3 regions of the Mesorhizobium sp. C277A genome follow, and region 1 is predicted to be linked to each of the others. Evidence: riboswitches for the same ligand, from Rfam matches in the RefSeq annotation. Region 1 holds a riboswitch; each other region holds the start of a gene.
The links. Region 1 has a riboswitch for cobalamin ahead of metE (5-methyltetrahydropteroyltriglutamate--homocysteine S-methyltransferase). Riboswitches for the same ligand answer to the same signal wherever they lie in the genome.
Positions count from the first base shown of each region.

Region 2: linked by a shared signal. The riboswitch ahead of NKK52_RS13215 (CbtB domain-containing protein) and the one ahead of metE (5-methyltetrahydropteroyltriglutamate--homocysteine S-methyltransferase) in region 1 are both predicted to bind cobalamin.
Region 3: linked by a shared signal. The riboswitch ahead of NKK52_RS13455 (DUF1636 family protein) and the one ahead of metE (5-methyltetrahydropteroyltriglutamate--homocysteine S-methyltransferase) in region 1 are both predicted to bind cobalamin.

Region 1 covers NZ_JAMYVW010000004.1:245,697-251,515, reverse strand. The annotation lists gene glyA (serine hydroxymethyltransferase) at 1-987, shown strand, start outside; gene metK (methionine adenosyltransferase) at 1,041-2,216, shown strand; gene NKK52_RS30800 (adenosine kinase) at 2,325-3,317, shown strand; cobalamin riboswitch at 3,723-3,923, shown strand; gene metE (5-methyltetrahydropteroyltriglutamate--homocysteine S-methyltransferase) at 4,014-5,819, shown strand, end outside.
Region 2 covers NZ_JAMYVW010000002.1:2,641,062-2,646,880, reverse strand. The annotation lists gene NKK52_RS13235 (MFS transporter) at 1-310, shown strand, start outside; gene NKK52_RS13230 (aromatic ring-hydroxylating oxygenase subunit alpha) at 318-1,493, opposite strand; gene NKK52_RS13225 (gamma-glutamylcyclotransferase) at 1,629-2,132, shown strand; gene NKK52_RS13220 (hypothetical protein) at 2,102-2,311, shown strand; cobalamin riboswitch at 2,379-2,574, shown strand; gene NKK52_RS13215 (CbtB domain-containing protein) at 2,611-2,790, shown strand; gene NKK52_RS13210 (CbtA family protein) at 2,806-3,609, shown strand; gene cobU (bifunctional adenosylcobinamide kinase/adenosylcobinamide-phosphate guanylyltransferase) at 3,602-4,114, shown strand; gene cobO (cob(I)yrinic acid a,c-diamide adenosyltransferase) at 4,114-4,728, shown strand; gene NKK52_RS13195 (hypothetical protein) at 4,753-5,067, shown strand; gene cbiB (adenosylcobinamide-phosphate synthase CbiB) at 5,082-5,819, opposite strand, start outside.
Region 3 covers NZ_JAMYVW010000002.1:2,687,188-2,693,006, forward strand. The annotation lists gene NKK52_RS13435 (NuoB/complex I 20 kDa subunit family protein) at 1-271, opposite strand, end outside; gene NKK52_RS13440 (NADH-quinone oxidoreductase subunit A) at 262-627, opposite strand; gene NKK52_RS13445 (winged helix-turn-helix domain-containing protein) at 955-2,178, shown strand; gene NKK52_RS13450 (DUF6348 family protein) at 2,369-2,899, shown strand; cobalamin riboswitch at 2,959-3,165, shown strand; gene NKK52_RS13455 (DUF1636 family protein) at 3,204-3,629, shown strand; gene cobW (cobalamin biosynthesis protein CobW) at 3,632-4,684, shown strand; gene cobN (cobaltochelatase subunit CobN) at 4,703-5,819, shown strand, end outside.

The DNA of each region.
Region 1 (5,819 bases):
TATCGTGCGCTTTTGAGTCCCGGTGACAAAGTCATGGGCTTGCCCCTTCCGGAAGGGGGCCATCTGACTCATGGTTGGGCCATCAACTTTTCCGGAACTGACTATCAACGCGTGCCCTATGGACTAGATGAAAAGACACAGCAGATTGACTATGACCGCTTGCGCGAGACAGCCAAGCGGGAACGGCCGCGGCTCATTTGGGTCGGCGGAACCGCTTACCCGCGTGTCTTTGACTACGCGGCAATGGCAGAAATTGCCCTGGAAGCGAACTCCTATCTCGTAGCCGACATTGCGCACATCAGCGGCCTGATTGCCGCGGGAGCGCACCCGAATCCCGTGGGCCATTGCGACGTGGTCAGCAGCACGTCCCACAAGTCGATCCGCGGTCCCCGCGGTGGCTTCATTTTGTCAAGGAACGAAGATCGCTATCAGGCCCTGTATCATACAAAGAGCAAATACAATCTCGCCAGACGAATAGACCGGGCGGTCTTCCCTCACCTGCAAGGCGGACCTCACATGAATGCCATCGCTGCGCTAGCGGTTGCCTTGCACGAAGCCGCGAACCCGTCCTTCCGAGGCTACGGCCAACAGACGGTCAAGAATGCCAAGGCTCTGGCACATGCACTGCTTGAGCGAGGTTATGACCTGGTTACCGGGGGGACGGACAATCACATGCTGATCCTTGATCTTCGCGATCGGCCACTATCGGGCAAGGCCTATGCCGGGCGACTAGCAAAGGCAGGAATCATCACAAACTTTAATATGGTGCCTGGCGACCCGCGGCATCCGGCGGTCACAAGCGGAATTCGCCTGGGGGCGCCAGCAGTGACGTCAATGGGCATGCGCGATGTGGAAATGGTGCAAATTGCTGGCTTCATTGACTCCGTCCTCCAGCGGCCAGACGACGAAGATCTCCATGCCTGCGTGCGAAGAGACGTTGCCGACTTGTGCGCTGCGTTCGAGGTCCCGGGCATCTCCGACAAGTAAGGTGGGCCAAGCAAAATGCCCATACCACATCCAACATCCGAAGCGAGGTATTCATGGCTAGGCAGTTCGTGTTCTCTTCCGAATCGGTTGGCGCGGGGCACCCGGATAAGTTGGCCGACAACATCTCGGATGCCATCCTCGATGCCATCCTCCGCACAGATCCCAAGGCGCGCGTCGCCTGTGAAGCGTTGGTAAAATCAGGGATAGTCGTTCTGGCTGGCGAGATCACCAGCGATGCCCAGGTGGATTACAGCCAAATTGCGCGCGATACGATTCTCGACATTGGGTACGACGACGAGGCCGTCGGCTTTGACGGCCGGCGTTGCTCCGTCGTTCATGCCCTCACCGAGCAGTCGCCCGACATCAGCCAAGGCGTTGACGAGGGAAGAGGGCAAGACCTCCAGCAGGGAGCGGGAGATCAGGGCCTCATGTTCGGCTACGCATGCCGCGAAACCAATACCCTGATGCCTTTGCCGATCCAGCTCGCTCATCGCTTGACGAAACGGCAGGCGTATGTCCGGAAGGCACAACAGCTTGGCTGGTTGCGTCCTGACATGAAATCCCAAGTCTCAGTGCGCTATGAGGGGTTGCGCCCGGTCGCCCTGGATACCATCGTCGTGTCGACGCAACATGACGAGCAGGTCTCGCAAGAGACTGTCCGCGAGGGCGTCATTGAGGAAATCATAAAGCCTGTCCTGCCGACCCACCTGGAGACGGAAGGCATCAGAATTCTGGTCAACCCGACGGGGCGGTTCGTAGTCGGCGGGCCGCGCGGCGACTGCGGTCTCACTGGACGCAAGATCATCGTCGATTCCTATGGCGGGATGGGTCGTCATGGCGGCGGCGCCTTCTCGGGCAAGGACCCGTCCAAGGTTGACCGCTCGGCTGCCTATGCAGCCCGCTATGTCGCAAAGAACATCGTTGCTAGCGGACTTGCGGACGTGTGCGAGGTGCAGCTTGCTTACGCAATCGGCGTGGCCAGTCCGGTTTCCGTCATGGTCAACACGTTCGGGACAGCCAGGGTTGAGGAAAGCAGGATCGAGCGCCTCATTCTTGAGTTGTTCGATCTCAGACCGAAAGGCATTATCAAGATGCTTGATCTCTTACGCCCTATATATCGCAATACAGCGACCTATGGCCATTTCGGCCGTGAAGAGCCTGATTTCACCTGGGAGAAGACAGACAGGGCGGACGAATTGCGTCGCGAGGCAGGACTCGCCGCCCCGTGAGAGCCGCCGGCGAACGGATTGGCAAGCGGAAAGCCCATTTCCACCGGGCAGACCCGCGCCTGGCAGGCGTGGCGAGAAGCCGGCTCGGGTTTTTTGGCGGAGACATTGATGCCGGATTATGACGTGCTTTGCATCGGCAATGCCATTGTCGACATCATCGCCCAGTGCGACGAGGCATTCCTCGAGATCAACGGCATCATCAAGGGCGCGATGAACCTGATCGACACGCGCCGCGCCGAACTGCTCTACAGCCGCATGGGCCCGGCGATCGAGGCCTCCGGCGGCAGTGCCGGCAACACGGCGGCCGGCGTAGCCAGCTTCGGCGGACGCGCCGCGTTCTTCGGCAAGGTGTCGAACGATCCGCTCGGCGAAATCTACGCGCATGACATCCATGCCCAGGGCGTCGCCTTCGACACCAGGCCGCTTGAGGGCCAGCCGCCGACAGCGCGATCGATGATCTTCGTCACCCCCGATGGCGAGCGTTCGATGAACACCTATCTCGGCGCCTGCATCGAACTCGGGCCGGAAGACGTCGAGGCCGACAAGGCGTCAGGCGCCAAGGTGACCTATTTCGAGGGCTATCTGTGGGATCCGCCGCGCGCCAAGGAGGCGATCCGGCAGACGGCGAAGCTCGCACACGAGGCCGGACGCGAAGTGTCGATGACGTTGTCGGATTCGTTCTGCGTCGACCGCTACCGGGACGAGTTCCTCGAGCTGATGCGCTCGGGCACTGTCGACATCGTCTTTGCCAACAGCCACGAGATCAAGTCGCTCTACCAGACAAAATCCTTCGACGAGGCGCTGGCTCAGATCCGCAAGGACTGCAAGATTGCCGCCGTCACCCGTTCCGAAAAAGGCTCGGTGATCGTGCGCGGCGACGAGACCGTGGTCATCGAGGCGACCGCCATCAAGGAGTTGGTCGACACCACCGGCGCCGGCGACCTCTACGCCGCCGGTTTCCTGCATGGCTACACGCAGGGCCGCAACCTCAAGACCTGCGGCGACCTTGGCTCGCTGGCGGCCGGCCTGGTGATCCAGCAGATCGGCCCAAGGCCAAGGCAGAATTTGCGCCGCGAGGCGGAAGGGGCTGGGTTGCTGTAGATGCGCGGGCAACTAACCAGCCGCCCTACTGACGCGATGACCGCAGTGGCGGAACTGTGTCAAAGCTCGCTGATAGCGACAGCCATTCGCTTCGGAGAACTGACCCATGCTGCTGCCGTGAAGCTCGCTGGAGGAGCGGTGCAAGGCGTGCTTGCCATGACGGCATTCACCGTCATCCAGATCGTCACCAGCATTTTCCAGAAGCTCAGCTTGGGGAAGGCCAGTAAGGTTCCTGAGGTAACGGAGAACTCGCGGCGTCCGTCGGACTTGACTTGCGATCACGTCCCACGATGCCGAATGCGGGCAGCAGACTGAATATTTCACAATGCTAGACAAAGGCGTAAAACGCGACCATATAACGACATAAACATTTCATTATGCGTCATTGACAAAGAGCGGGTTGCTGTGATTGTCTGCTGTTGTGGTTCTCGCGTACGGTGCTGCCGCAGCGGAGCTAAGAGGGAAGCCGGTGCGATGCCGGCGCTGCCCCCGCAACTGTTAGCGGCGAGCCAATCCACTCATGTCACTGAGGCGAATACCCTCGGGAAGACGGGTAGAGGCTATGACCCCGCGAGCCAGGAGACCTGCCACGGCGAATTACGTCCACGGGCGGGGTGTCTCGGTGGCCGCTGCAACCGGCGTGCCGGCCTGCTAGCGCCTCCTTGTCACCGACGCCCCCAACCATCGGGGTATGACATGACTGTCTCTCAGCAAATTCCTGTAGCAACGCTCGGCGTGCCGCGCTTCGGTCGTCGGCGAGAACTGAAATTCGCCCTCGAAAGCTACTGGTCCGGAACATCGTCCGCTGGCGACCTTCTTGCGACGTCGAAGGCGCTCCGTGCCGCTAGCTGGGAAGAGCAGCGCGATCGCGGCGTGTCGAAAATCCCGTCGAACGACTTCTCGCTTTACGACCATGTGCTCGACACCGCAGCCATGGTCGGGGCCATTCCATCCCGGTACGGCTGGAATAGCGGCGAGGTCCCACTTGACATCTACTTCGCAATGGCGCGCGGCAACCAGGGTCAGACGGAGGATTGTGGACACGCTGGTCACCAGGAGGAGGCTCATGGACCTGGTGTAACCGCGATGGAAATGACCAAGTGGTTTGACACCAACTACCACTACATTGTGCCGGAACTCGATGATGATCAGACGTTCGCCCTCTCGTCATCGAAGCCGGTCGATTACTTCCTCGAGGCTAAAGCTCTCGGCATACACACACGCCCAGTCATCCTTGGACCCATCACCTTCCTCAAGGTGGCGAAATCGCGTGCCGAAGGGTTCGGTCCCATCGCGCTCCTACCGCGGCTGCTGCCCGTTTACGAGCAAGTCCTGCAGAGGCTGAAGCTGTCGGGAGCCGACTGGGTGCAGATCGATGAGCCAGCGCTTGTCCTCGATCTGAACCCGAACGAACGAGCTGCGTTCGAATTCGCCTATGGCCAGCTGTCGAAAGCCGCGCCCGAGCTGAAGATCATGCTGGCTACGTATTTCGGGTCGCTGGGAGACAATCTCGAAACCGCGGTTTCTCTGCCCCTGGCCGGCCTGCATATTGATCTCGTGCGCGCTCCCGAGCAGCTGGAAACGGTGGGTCGGCTCGCTCCGAAGGATCTGGTGCTCTCGCTCGGCTTGATCGATGGCCGCAACGTCTGGCGTGCGAACCTGCCCGCCATTCTCGACCGCATCAAACCGATCGTCGCCGGCTGGCCCTTGGACCGCGTCGAAATTGCGCCTTCTTGCTCGATGCTGCATGTGCCGATTGACCTGCGCATGGAGACGGAACTCGAGGCCGACATCAGGTCGTGGCTCGCCTTCGCGGCCCAGAAGACCGACGAGCTGGTCTTGCTGGCCCGGGCCCTTTCCAAAGGCAGGGATGCGGTGGCAGCCGCGTTGAAAGCTTCTGCCGAGGCTGCCGCCACTCGCTTGACGTCCACGAAGATCCATGACCCGCTTGTTGAGGGGCGGATCGCCAGCATTGACCATAGCATGAAACGACGAGAGAGCGCTTTTGGCGAGCGCTCCAGAGTCCAGGCCGGCACGCTCGGGCTGCCGCCGTTCCCGACGACGACAATCGGGTCCTTCCCGCAGACGCCGCAGGTACGCCGCGCGCGGTCCGCTCATGCGAAGGGCCAGCTCAGTTATGTCGACTACGAGATTTTCCTGAAGAAGGAGATCGAGTCAGCAATTCGTTGGCAGGAAGAGATCGGGCTGGACGTGCTGGTGCACGGTGAGTTCGAACGAAACGATATGGTACAGCATTTCGGCGAGCAGCTGTCCGGCTTCGCCTTCACTCAGCATGCCTGGGTGCAAAGCTATGGGTCGCGTTACGTGCGTCCCCCCATCATCTTCGGGGACGTATCGAGGCCCAATCCGATGACGGTGCGCTGGTGGCAATTCGCCCAGTCGCTTACGGAAAAGCCCGTGAAGGGAATGCTCACAGGCCCAGTGACCATTCTCAACTGGTCCTTTGTTCGAGACGACGTACCCCGCTCCGAAGCCTGCCGC
Region 2 (5,819 bases), on a different contig from region 1:
GCTTGCGGCGGGCGCGGTCGGCACTACCGCGCCGCTGCTTACGGGCTTTTTCCTGCTCTGCGGCGCCTTGTTCACCATCGCGCTCGATGCACTGGGCTCGACCGCCTTCATGCGCTCGGTGCGGTCCTATGAGCGGGCGCAGATGGCCGCGGTCTACCGCACCTATCTCGACTTTTCCGAGCTGACGCCGCCGCTGGTTTATTCGGTGGTGCTGGCGTTTTTCGGCCTCGGCTCGGTGTTCGTGACGCTGGGCATTCTGGCCGCGGTTTGCGGCTTTATCACCTGGCGCTATCTGCCGAAGTCGCTTTAGTCGCCGATCAGGCGGTTGCCTCAAGCGCTGCATGCCGCTCGCGCACCCAGTTGTGGAAGCGGTGCAGATCATACTCCTCCGGCATCAGCACGCCGGCCGCGTGACGCATGGAGCGCAGGCCTTTCTGGTTGATCTCGCAGATCGCGGCATCCTCCTCCAGCACCTGGGTGCCGAAGGCGACGACATTGTCGATGTCCGTCTCAGCCAGCGCCTCGGGCGCGAACAGCCATTCGGCGGTGAGTTCGGTCTGTTCGGGACCGAGCGGCATCAGTCGCACCGTCCTGACATAATCGACATGGCCGACGATGAACATCGAGGGCAGGCTGGTGGCATAGGTCTGTCCGGCCGCACGCTCGGCTGGCGTCAGGCCCGGGAAGACCGGGCCATGGGCATGTCCGTCGCGCGACCAGGTCTCGGCGCCGGCGCGCAGGCCACCCGAAAACTCCGGCGCGTCATTGTCGGCATGGCGGACCCAGTCGGGGTCGTCGTGCCGGCTCATCAGGCCGCGGCCGTATATCGGCACCAGCCGAGACAGGTCCTTGTGGACGCCCGGGCAATGCAGGCACTCGTTGAAGTTCTCCCAGAAGATCTTCCAGTTGCAGTTCATCACCTTGCGCAGGACATGGCCTGATACCAGCGTTTCCAGCGGCCAGTTGGCGAGGTCGCCGGATGCGGGATCGAAGGAGGTCCCGGCGGAGCCGGCCGCAGCCTGCTGAAGGTTCACAAAGACAAAACCGCGCCACACCGACAGCGCCACCCGGTAGAGCGGATGATCGGCCTTGTCGAAACCATCTGGCAGCGATTTCGAGGGAACGCGCACGAGATCGCCGCGCAGCGAGTAGGACCAGGCGTGGTAGGGGCAAGTGATGAGCCGCGCTTTCAGCCGGCCCTCGCTTTCCTGGCAAAGCTGCGAGCCGCGATGCCGGCAAGTGTTGTGGAAGGCGCGCAACTCGCCGGTCTCGTCCCGCAGAATGACGATTTCCTGCGTGCCGACGCGGAATGTCCGGAACGCCAGCGGCTGGGCGAGGTCGGCCTCGCGGCAGACGAGCAGCCAGCTTTTGTGCCAGATGGCGTCGAGATCGCGCTGGTAAGCCTCGCTATCCCAATAGGCCGACGACGGTAGCGTCGGTTCGGCCCGGCTCAGGCCGTTATAGGGGTCGCGCTCGCTCGGGCTGGGATGCATGGCTGGCTTCCTATGAAGCGTCAGCCGACACCCCGGCAAATCGTTTGTCAATCAGAGTGCCGCATTGCCGGTTGCAGGCGCGGCGCATAATCATGTCGTGGACACGGGACATTCGGAAATTGGGGGGATTCGGAAGTGGCCGCACGACAGATGTCGCTTACGCCGGAGCTGGTCGCGCGCTGCTGGCGCGAGATCAGGGACCCCGGGCCGGATCCGGACGCGATGCATCTCGATGAAGCCGACTATGACGCGCTGCTGGATGAATTGCAGGTCGAACTCCCGGACAGCGAACCGCTATGGCTGTTCGGCTATGGATCGCTGATCTGGAAACCGGAAATAGATTATGTCGAGGACCGCGTTGCGCTGGCGCGCGGCTGGCATCGGTCCTTTTGCATGAACATGACGCGCTGGCGCGGCACCAAGGACAGCCCCGGCCTGATGATGGCGCTGGACCGTGGCGGACAATGCAAGGGCGTCGCCTTTCGGCTGACCGGCAATAACCGGCGCGAGCAGTTGGGCCGGCTTTTCCGGCGCGAAGTCACGCTGAAGCCGACAAGCTACCGGCCGCGCATGCTCAAGCTTGCAAGCGAGGCCGACCGCTCAGGGCATTGGCCTTCGTCATCAACCGCAACGGCCTGACCTATTCCGGACCGCTCGACGAGGGCAAGGTCGTCGAAAGGCTGGCAACGTCCTGCGGGTCGGGCGCCGACTATCTCTACAACACGGTGAAAAACCTTGAAGAGCGCGGCATTCACGATCGCCATCTGTGGCGGCTGCAGCGGCTGGTTGCCGAGCGGATCACCGCGTTGAACCCGTAACGCCGCATGGCGCATTCGCGCTGTTGGCCGGCGGAATTTGGTTTGCCGGATGCGACCGTTTCAGCCTATAGTCATGCATGTCGTCGGTTCCGTTAGGGACCAAGAGGGAATGCGGTGAGGGCTGACTTGTTGCCCAATGCCGTGGCTGCCCCCGCAACTGTGTGCGGTAGTCCTCTCCAAGCCACTGGGGATTTTTTCTTCGGGAAGGTGGGGAAGGGCGCTGATCCGCGAGCCAGGAGACCTGCCGGCGACAGGGAACTGACTTCGATGCCCTCGGGTGGAGGGCGAAAGGACAAGATATGAATACCGCTTCCGTCTCCCTCGGCGCTTCCGTCTCCTCGCAGTCGCGCTTCATGCAGCTCGTGCTTAGCGCGTTTCTGGGCATTTTCGTCGTCGGCGTTGTCGGTTTCTCGCACATCGATGCGGTCCACAATGCGGCGCACGACTATCGCCATTCGATGGCGTTTCCCTGCCACTGACGAGGATCTGACATCATGAACCTGTTTCGCAACGTCGTGTTCATCGCGGCGATCGCAGGGCTCGTGGCCGGTGTCGCTCTCGCCTGCATGCAGGCCTACGCCACCGTGCCGCTGATCCTCAAGGCGGAGGTCTACGAAAAGGCTGGTGGCGGCCATGAGCATCAGCATGCCGCGGCGCCCGCCGCCAACGCTGCGGACCCCAATGCCATGAGCACCGCCGCGCCGGCGGAAAATGCGGTGAGCAGCGCAGCACCGGCTGAAGCAGCCGCGCCGGCGGAGGACGAAGGCTGGGCGCCGGCCGACGGCTTCGAGCGTTTCGCCTTCAGTGTCGTCGCCAATATCGTCACCGGCATCGGCTTCGCGCTGGTCCTGGTGGCGGTTTCCGAGTTCGCCGGCGGCATCGGCAGCTGGCGCCAGGGCGTGTTCTGGGGTCTGGCGGGCTTTGCCGTGTTCACGCTGGCGCCGGGACTCGGCCTGCCGCCGGAACTGCCGGCAATGCCGGCGGCCGATCTCATACAGCGCCAGATCTGGTGGTGGGCAACGGTGATGGCAACCGCGATCGGCCTTGCCCTTATTACCTTCCGCACGTCGGCGCCCCTGACCGTGCTCGCCGTCCTCCTGATCGTCGCCCCGCATATTGTCGGCGCGCCGCAGCCTGACAGTTTCGTAACGCCGATCCCGGAGGGCCTGCATCATCAGTTCGTGGTGGCGGTGACGCTGACCAATCTGGTGTTCTGGCTGGTGCTCGGCGCAGTTGTCGGCATAGTGCACTCGCGCTTCGCCGGCACCGCGACCAGCCTGCGCGACAGCTTTGCCTGATCGCAGTTTGACCTTTATCATCGGCGGTGCGCGCTCCGGCAAGAGCGCGCATGCCGAAACCCTGGCGACGGCGTTGCCGCCGCCATGGGCCTATATCGCCACCGCCGAAGCCTATGACGATGAGATGCGCGAGCGCATCGCGCTGCATCGCTCGCGGCGCGGCGAAGGCTGGGCGACCATCGACGCGCCGCTCGATCTTGTCGGAGCGCTCGAAGCCTTGCCCGACAACCAGCCGGTGCTCGTCGATTGCCTGACGCTGTGGCTGACCAATCATATGCTTTCCGACCATGATCTCGAGGCGGAATGCCGGCGGCTAGCCGACATGCTGTCGCGGCCGCGCGGGCCCTGGCTCGTTGTCTCGAACGAAGTCGGGCAAGGCATCGTGCCCGACAATGCGCTCGCACGCCGGTTTCGTGATGCCGCCGGCCGTCTCAACCAGCAGGTCGCGGCGGTTGCCGATACGGTGCTACTGATGGTGGCGGGGCTGCCGCTCAAGGTGAAATGATGACCGATATCGACGCAAAAGACGAAGAACGCCACCGCGCCAAGATGGCCAAACGCAAGGCGGTGCAGGACGCCGAGGTCGCGGAAAAGACGGTCGAGAAGGGGCTGCTGATCGTCAACACCGGACCCGGCAAGGGCAAGACCACGGCCGCCTTCGGGCTGGCGCTGCGCATGCTCGGCTATGGCAAGCGCGTCGGCGTCGTCCAGTTCATCAAGGGCAAATGGCACACCGGCGAAAAGGACGCCTTCGCGGCGTTCGGCGACCGTGTCGTCTGGCACACGATGGGCGAGGGTTTCACCTGGGAGACGCAGGATCTGAAGCGCGACATTGCGGCGGCCGAAGCCGCCTGGGCCAAGGCGCTGGAGCTGATCGCCGACCCCTCTGTCAGCCTTGTCGTCCTCGATGAGCTCAACATTGCGCTGCGCTACGACTATCTCGATCTCGACAAGGTGGTCGCGGCGCTGAAGGCGCGGCGCGAAGGCCTGCATGTCGTCGTCACCGGCCGCAATGCCAAGCCGGCGCTGGTCGAGGCGGCCGACCTCGTCACCGAGATGGGCGTGACCAAACACCATTTTTCCGCAGGCGTTAAGGCGCAGCAGGGAATCGAGTTTTGAGGGTCTAACTTCGGGAGATGACCGTTGGAACAAGCGGTAATTGTCTATCTTCTTCTGAGCGGCGGTCAGTTCGGGGCGCCGGAAGAGCGGCAATCGGTCCAAGTTCTGGAGGATCGGTTGGAACAAGCTGTTTCGAATGCGCATGTCGGCGAATTTGATGGCGACGAGTTTGGCGAGGGCAAATGCACCCTCTATCTGTACGGGCCAGACGCCGAGAAGCTTTTCCTTGTGATTGAGCCTGTGCTGAAATCCTCGGCAGTGGCCGCCGGCGGTTACGCGATCAAAAGATTTGGCGCGGCGGTGGATTCAAACGCCAAGGAAGTCCGTGTCTCTTGGTGAGTCAGGCGGCGCATCTACTGCGAGATCAAAACATCCAGGTAGATGACGACCGCGGAGAGCAATCCAAACAGCGCGATCAGCAGATAGTCTGCTATCTGGTAAAGTTTCAGCGCCCGCCGGATGTCGGTGCTGTCGGCCTCGCGGCGGCCGCCTTCGCCCATATAGGCGTCCTCGACGATGACGCCGCCATAGCTGCGCGGGCCGGCGAGCGCCAAGCCGAGCGCGCCAGCCATCGCCGCCTCCGGCCAGCCGGCATTGGGCGAGCGGTGCTTTTTGGCGTCGCGCCGCATTGCTTGCCAGGCGTTGCGGGGATCGGCGCCGTCAACGAGAAAGGCGGCGGCAACGATCAGCAACGCGGTCAGCCGGGACGCCGGCAGGTTGATCCAGTCGTCGAAGAGTGCCGCCGCGCGGCCGAAGGCCTCGTGGTGCGGGGTGCGGTGGCCGATCATCGAATCGGCGGTGTTGGCGGCCTTGTAGGCGACGCCGCCGGCCAGACCGCAGACACCTGTCCAGAAGGCGGGCGCAACGATGCCGTCGGAGAAATTCTCGGCCAGGCTTTCGATGGCGGCGCGGCTGACGCCGGCATGGTCGAGCTTCTCTGGGTCGCGGCCGACGATGCGCGCAACCGCAATGCGGCCGAGCGCCAGCCCGCCGGTATCCAGCGAATCGGCCACCGCCTCGACATGTTCGGTAAGGCTCTTTTGCGACAGCAGCGACGAGGCCAGGATTGCCGTGATGATCATGCCGGCAGG
Region 3 (5,819 bases), on a different contig from region 1:
CAAACCGCTCCGAATCATAGCGCGGCATCGAGGTGTGGATCATCTCGACGGCACAGCAGGCGAGACCGAAGGTCATGAACATCAGCGAGCCGCTGCGTGCCCAGGTGATCAGCGCCTCGGTCGAGGTGACCAGAAAACCCTTGTCGGCCAGTTCATTGTTGATCTCGAGGAAGAACGGATCGTCGGAACCGACCGGACGTCCGGTATTGGGGTCGATCAGGCCTTTGGGCTTCGGCGCGACGAGCGTTCCGGAACTGTCGTTCAATCCCATTCCAGCGCTCCTTTTTTCCACTCATAGGCAAAGCCGATGGTCAGCACCGCCAAAAACACCATCATCGACCAGAAACCGAGCATGCCGATCTTCGAGAACGACACCGCCCACGGAAACAGGAAGGCCACTTCCAGATCGAAGATGATGAACAGGATCGACACCAGGTAGAAGCGGATGTCGAATTTCATCCGGGCATCGTCGAACGAGTTGAACCCGCACTCGTAGGCGGAAAGCTTCTCCGGATCGGGATTGCGATAAGCCACCAGGAACGGCGCGATGATAAGCGCCAGGCCTACAACTGCGGCCACGGCGATGAAGAGGACGATGGGCAGGTATGAACTGAGGAGTACGTTCATGCTCGGCTTTCCGTTGGCGGCCAATCCACTTTGATTACAGCAACCAACCCTAATGCGGAAGCGCGACAGTTTAACCGCTGAACCGTTTTAGGTGCCTTTGCTGCAACGCGGCGAGGGTTAGCGCACGGCTTTCAGCGAAGCAAGTCAAACCTTGTTCAAAAGACAGTGCTGGACGGCAGGCCGGGAAAAACTGGTCCGATCTCCTCCTGTTTGATTTCCTTCATCTTTCACTCCACTTTTGTCTCCTGACACATCTCCCGCCATTTGCCTGCTAGCATGACCGGAATCGCCGGCTAAAGTCGGGAAAATGGTTCGAGGCAAGACACTTTGACGAAGGACAAAATCTCACTCCCCGCGGCCAGGCGCATCGCGCTCGCCGCGCAAGGATTTCTCGATCCCCGCCCGGTCGGCACGCCCGATCGCCGCCACCTCGCCCGCGTGCTGTCGCGCACCGGCTTGCTGCAGATCGATTCCGTCAGCGCGGTGGTGCGCGCCCACTATATGCCGCTCTATTCGCGGCTTGGCCCCTACCCGCTGGCTTTGCTCGACAATGCGGCCATCACCCGCAAACGCACGGTGTTCGAATACTGGGCGCATGAGGCCTCGTTCCTGCCGGTCGAGACCTACCCGCTGATGCGCTGGCGCATGCAGCGGGCCGAGCAAGGCGACGAAATGTATCTCGGCCTCGCCAAATGGGGCCGCGAGCACGCCGCCTATATCGAAGAGATCTACCGCGCGGTCGCCGAGCGCGGCCCGATTGCCGCTTCGGCACTGGAAGGCCAGAAAGGTTCGGGCGGCTGGTGGGGCTGGAGCCACGCCAAGCACGCCTTCGAATGGCTCTTCTGGGCCGGACGCATCACCACGGCGCACCGCCGTGGCTTCGAACGCTTCTATGACCTGCCCGAGCGCGTGCTGCCGCAGGCGATCCTCGATCTGCCGGTGCCGACCGCCGAGGACGCGCACCGCGAATTGCTGCGCATTTCTGCCCGCGCCCACGGCATCGCGACGTCGGGTGACCTGCGCGATTATTTCCGCTTGTCGCCGGCCGACATGAAGGGCCGGTTGGAGGAACTGGTCGAGATGGGCGAGTTGCTGCCGGTAAACGTCGAAGGTTGGGACAAGCCGGCTTACCTCTATAGGGACGCCCGCCTGCCGCGAAAGATCGAGGCCCGCGCCTTGCTGGCCCCCTTCGATCCGGTGGTCTTCGAGCGCGCGCGCACCGAGCGTCTCTTCGATTTCCGCTACCGCATCGAGATCTACACCCCGGCCGACAAGCGGCAATATGGCTATTACGTGCTGCCTTTCTTGCTCGGCGACAAGATCGTCGCCCGCGTCGACCTCAAGGCCGACCGGCCTGCGAGTGTCTTACGCGTCCACGCCGCCTATGCCGAAGCAGGCGCACCGCCTGAGACCACCGCACAGCTTTTCGAGGAACTAAAGGAGATGCAGGGCTGGCTTGGCCTTGAGCGCATCGAAGTGACGCCGGCCGGCAATCTGGGGCCGGCATTGGCTAGCGAGAGAGATGGCCAACCCTTGCAGCGTCTGTCATAGACGCCTCAATAAGCCTCGTAGGTTGTGCAATGGCATCGGACAAAGTGCTCGACATGATCCATGGCGCCCTCATTGCGCATGGAATAGATGCAGTCCGCAGAGATAGGGACGTCATGCTCCAATCGAAGCAGCTTCGGTTTGAGGCTGAGGTGTTCGAGACGAGTTCTGACGGCTGGTCCTGGAAATCTACATTTTTTCTCCGCTGCTTGATGTTCAGCCGGTCATTGAATCCTTTGCTGGCTTCGGCGACACGCGCGAACAGGAACTGAACCAGGCGTTTGAAAAGTTTCTCCGTGGTGTTTTCCATGTGGCCATTGAGGGACTGGCCGATCACGTCTGCGAGAACATGCAGGCCGAAATAGAGCTTTGGCAGCGAAGCAGCGCCAGTTGGAAGATCTGGCGAAAAGATGCCCGCTGGAAAATCTATAGCGGCCCGGTCATTTCCCAGGCCACAACCGAGCTATGCTCGCTGACACCAGGCTATCCAGCATTCTATGCCAAGCTGGAAAAGCTGTTCACAGCTTCGGTACCCCCCGGAAGCCATTTTGTCCGGACCTTTCTGGCAGGCTTGAAGGGCACGCTGATTAGTGCCGAAGTCCTTCTGGACAACGCGGTTTGGCATGAGGGACAGAATCTGGCTGTCGGTCATGACTGGGACTATAGCGATGGCTATCAAGCTATCCGACAGGTCATCCTGGCACTGCCGGAAGCCGGGACATGACAGCCCCTGCCGACATCGCCATGTCGTAGCCGTGCGTTGACACCGCTGCCTGCAAAAGCCTAAAATCCGCTCCAGACGGTCCCCTGCCCGCAACGGCAAGGGCCAAGAGGGAATGCGGTGCGGGACGAAAAAATCCCAAATCCGCGGCTGTCCCCGCAACTGTAAGCGAAGAGCCAAGGCCGAAAGCCACTGGGTAACACCGGGAAGGCGGCTAACCAAGGCAATGACTCGCGAGCCAGGAGACCTGCCGTCTGAGACAAAGTATCCGATCGCCTGGCGGGTTTCCGGGCAAGGAGCACGGTTTTTGGACCAGAACAGCAGTTTTTCGGCTGGCACAACGGACATTGCGTCCGGCGACAACGACGCCCTGACCGGCGTGACCGTCATCGTCTGCGCCTCCTGCCGCGATGAGACCGGTTCCGACGCCCATCCGCGCGCCGGCGAATTGCTGGCTGAGGACACAGGCCGCGCCGCTGCCGGCGATATCCGGGTCCGCACCGCCGAATGTCTCGGCAATTGCAAGCGCCGCCTCAGCGCCGCGATCCTGCGCGATGGCTGCTGGAGCTATGTCTTCGGCGATCTGACCGCAACCAGCGGCGCCGACCTCGTTACCGGCGCAAAGCTCTTCGCGACTTCGGCCGACGGCCTCATCCCGTGGCGCGGCCGGCCCGATAGCCTCAAGCGCGGCCTCGTTGCCCGCATCCCACCCCTCGACATGCTGAAGGACTGACGATGAACGCTTCAAACCCGGCCGCCAACCTCTCCCGTGTTCCCTGCACTGTCGTTACAGGCTTCCTCGGCGCCGGCAAGACGACGCTGGTCCGCCATCTCCTGGAAAATGCCGGCGGCAAGCGCATCGCCATCATCGTCAACGAGTTCGGCGACATCGGCATCGACGGGGAAATCCTGAAAGGCTGCGGCATCGACACCTGCCCCGAGGAAAACATCGTCGAACTGGCCAATGGCTGCATCTGCTGTACAGTCGCCGACGATTTCGTGCCCGCCCTCGACAAGATCCTCGCGCTGACACCGAAGGTTGACCACATCCTGATCGAGACCTCGGGCCTGGCTCTGCCCAAGCCGCTGGTCCAGGCGTTCCAGTGGCCGAGCGTGAAGAGCCGGGTAACCGTCGACGGTGTCATCGCCGTGGTAGACGGCCCGGCGCTGGCCGAAGGCCGCGTCGCCAACGACATGGACGCTTTGCAGGCACAGCGCGCTCAGGACGAGACGCTCGACCATGACGATCCTGTCGAAGAAGTGTTCGAGGACCAGATCGCCTGCGCCGATTTGATCATCCTGTCGAAGAGCGATCTGATGGACGCCCCCGGTTCGGCCCGCGCCAACGCCATCATCAATGAACATTCCGCCCGCGCGGTAAAAATCGTGCCGACTGCGCATGGCAAGGTCGACCCGTCGGTGCTGCTTGGCCTCGGTCTCACCGTCGAAGACGACATCGAGAACCGCAAGTCGCATCACGACGGCGCTTTCGATCATGAGCATGACGATTTCGACACCTTCATCGTCGACATCCCCTCGATCGCCAATCCCGACGACCTGGCCAAGCGCGTCGCCACCGCCGCCGAACAGGAAAACGTGTTGCGTGTAAAAGGCTTCGTCGATGTCGGCGGCAAGCCGATGCGACTTTTGCTGCAGGCCGTCGGCCCGCGCGTCAATCATTACTATGACCGCGCCTGGGCGGCTGAGGACGACCGCCGCTCGCGTCTTGTCGTCATTGGCCTGAAAGGACTGAACCGCCCGGCGATCGAGCGTATACTCGCCGGCTGATCCAAACCACGAGCCGAAATGCATATACTCACCACCACATCCGCCTCGCTCGACGATCTCGCCGAGCCCGTCGATCTCGGGCAGACGCCGGCGGATATCGTGGCGCTGTCCTTCACCGACAGCGACCTCGCCGGCCTCGCGGCGGCGTGGAAGGCCGATGCCGCCCGCCTGCCGTCGATGCGGCTGGCGGCGCTGCGCGACCTGCGCCATCCCATGTCCGTGGACCTCTGGATCGACAGCGTCGCCCGCCACGCCAAGGTGATTTTGGTGCGCATCCTCGGCGGCTACGACTGGTGGCGCTATGGCTGCGACCAGCTTGCCGCGACTGCCCGTGCGAACGGCATCAAGCTGGCGCTGCTGCCGGGCGAGAGCCACGACGAGGATCTCAGGCTGATCGAAGCCTCGACGCTGCCCCGCGCGGAGCTGGACGGCCTGCTGGGCTATTTCCGCGAGGGCGGGCCGGAGAATATGGCAGCGCTGATGCAGCGGCTGGCGGGGTTGGCTGGGCAGGATGCGGCGGCGGCTGAGCCGGTCAGCGTGCCGAAAGCCGGGTTTTATGAGCCTGGCTGCGGCGTGGTCGAATTTGCCGATGTCGGCGTTCCGTCACACCCCCCTCTGTCCTGCCGGACATCTCCCCCTCAAGGGGGGAGATCAGCCGTCACCACAGCCGGCTCCTCTTCGGCCCCGTTGAACAGGAAGCTGTCTGGGTCATCTAAGATTGGCGAAACCGTTGACGACAGATCAATCTCCCCCCTTGCGGGGGAGATGTCCGGCAGGACAGAGGGGGGTGGGCGGGAACTCGGCGCAGACAACATCAACTCTCCCATCATCCCCATCCTCTTCTACCGCTCGATGCTGCTGGCCGCCGATGTCGCGCCAATCGATGCTCTCTTTGATGCACTCCGCCAGCGCGGCATGAGACCGGTCCCGATCTTCGTCTCCAGCCTCAAAGACCCGACCTCCCTGGCCTTCGTCGAAACTGCTCTGGCCGCGCTCAACCCCGCCGCCATCATCACCGCAACCGCCTTCGCATCCGGCGCCGAACCGGGCGTCGAAACCTTGTTCGACCGCGCCGGCGTGCCCGTCTTCCAGGTCATCGTCGCCACCACCCGCCGCGACGTCTGGGACAACAACC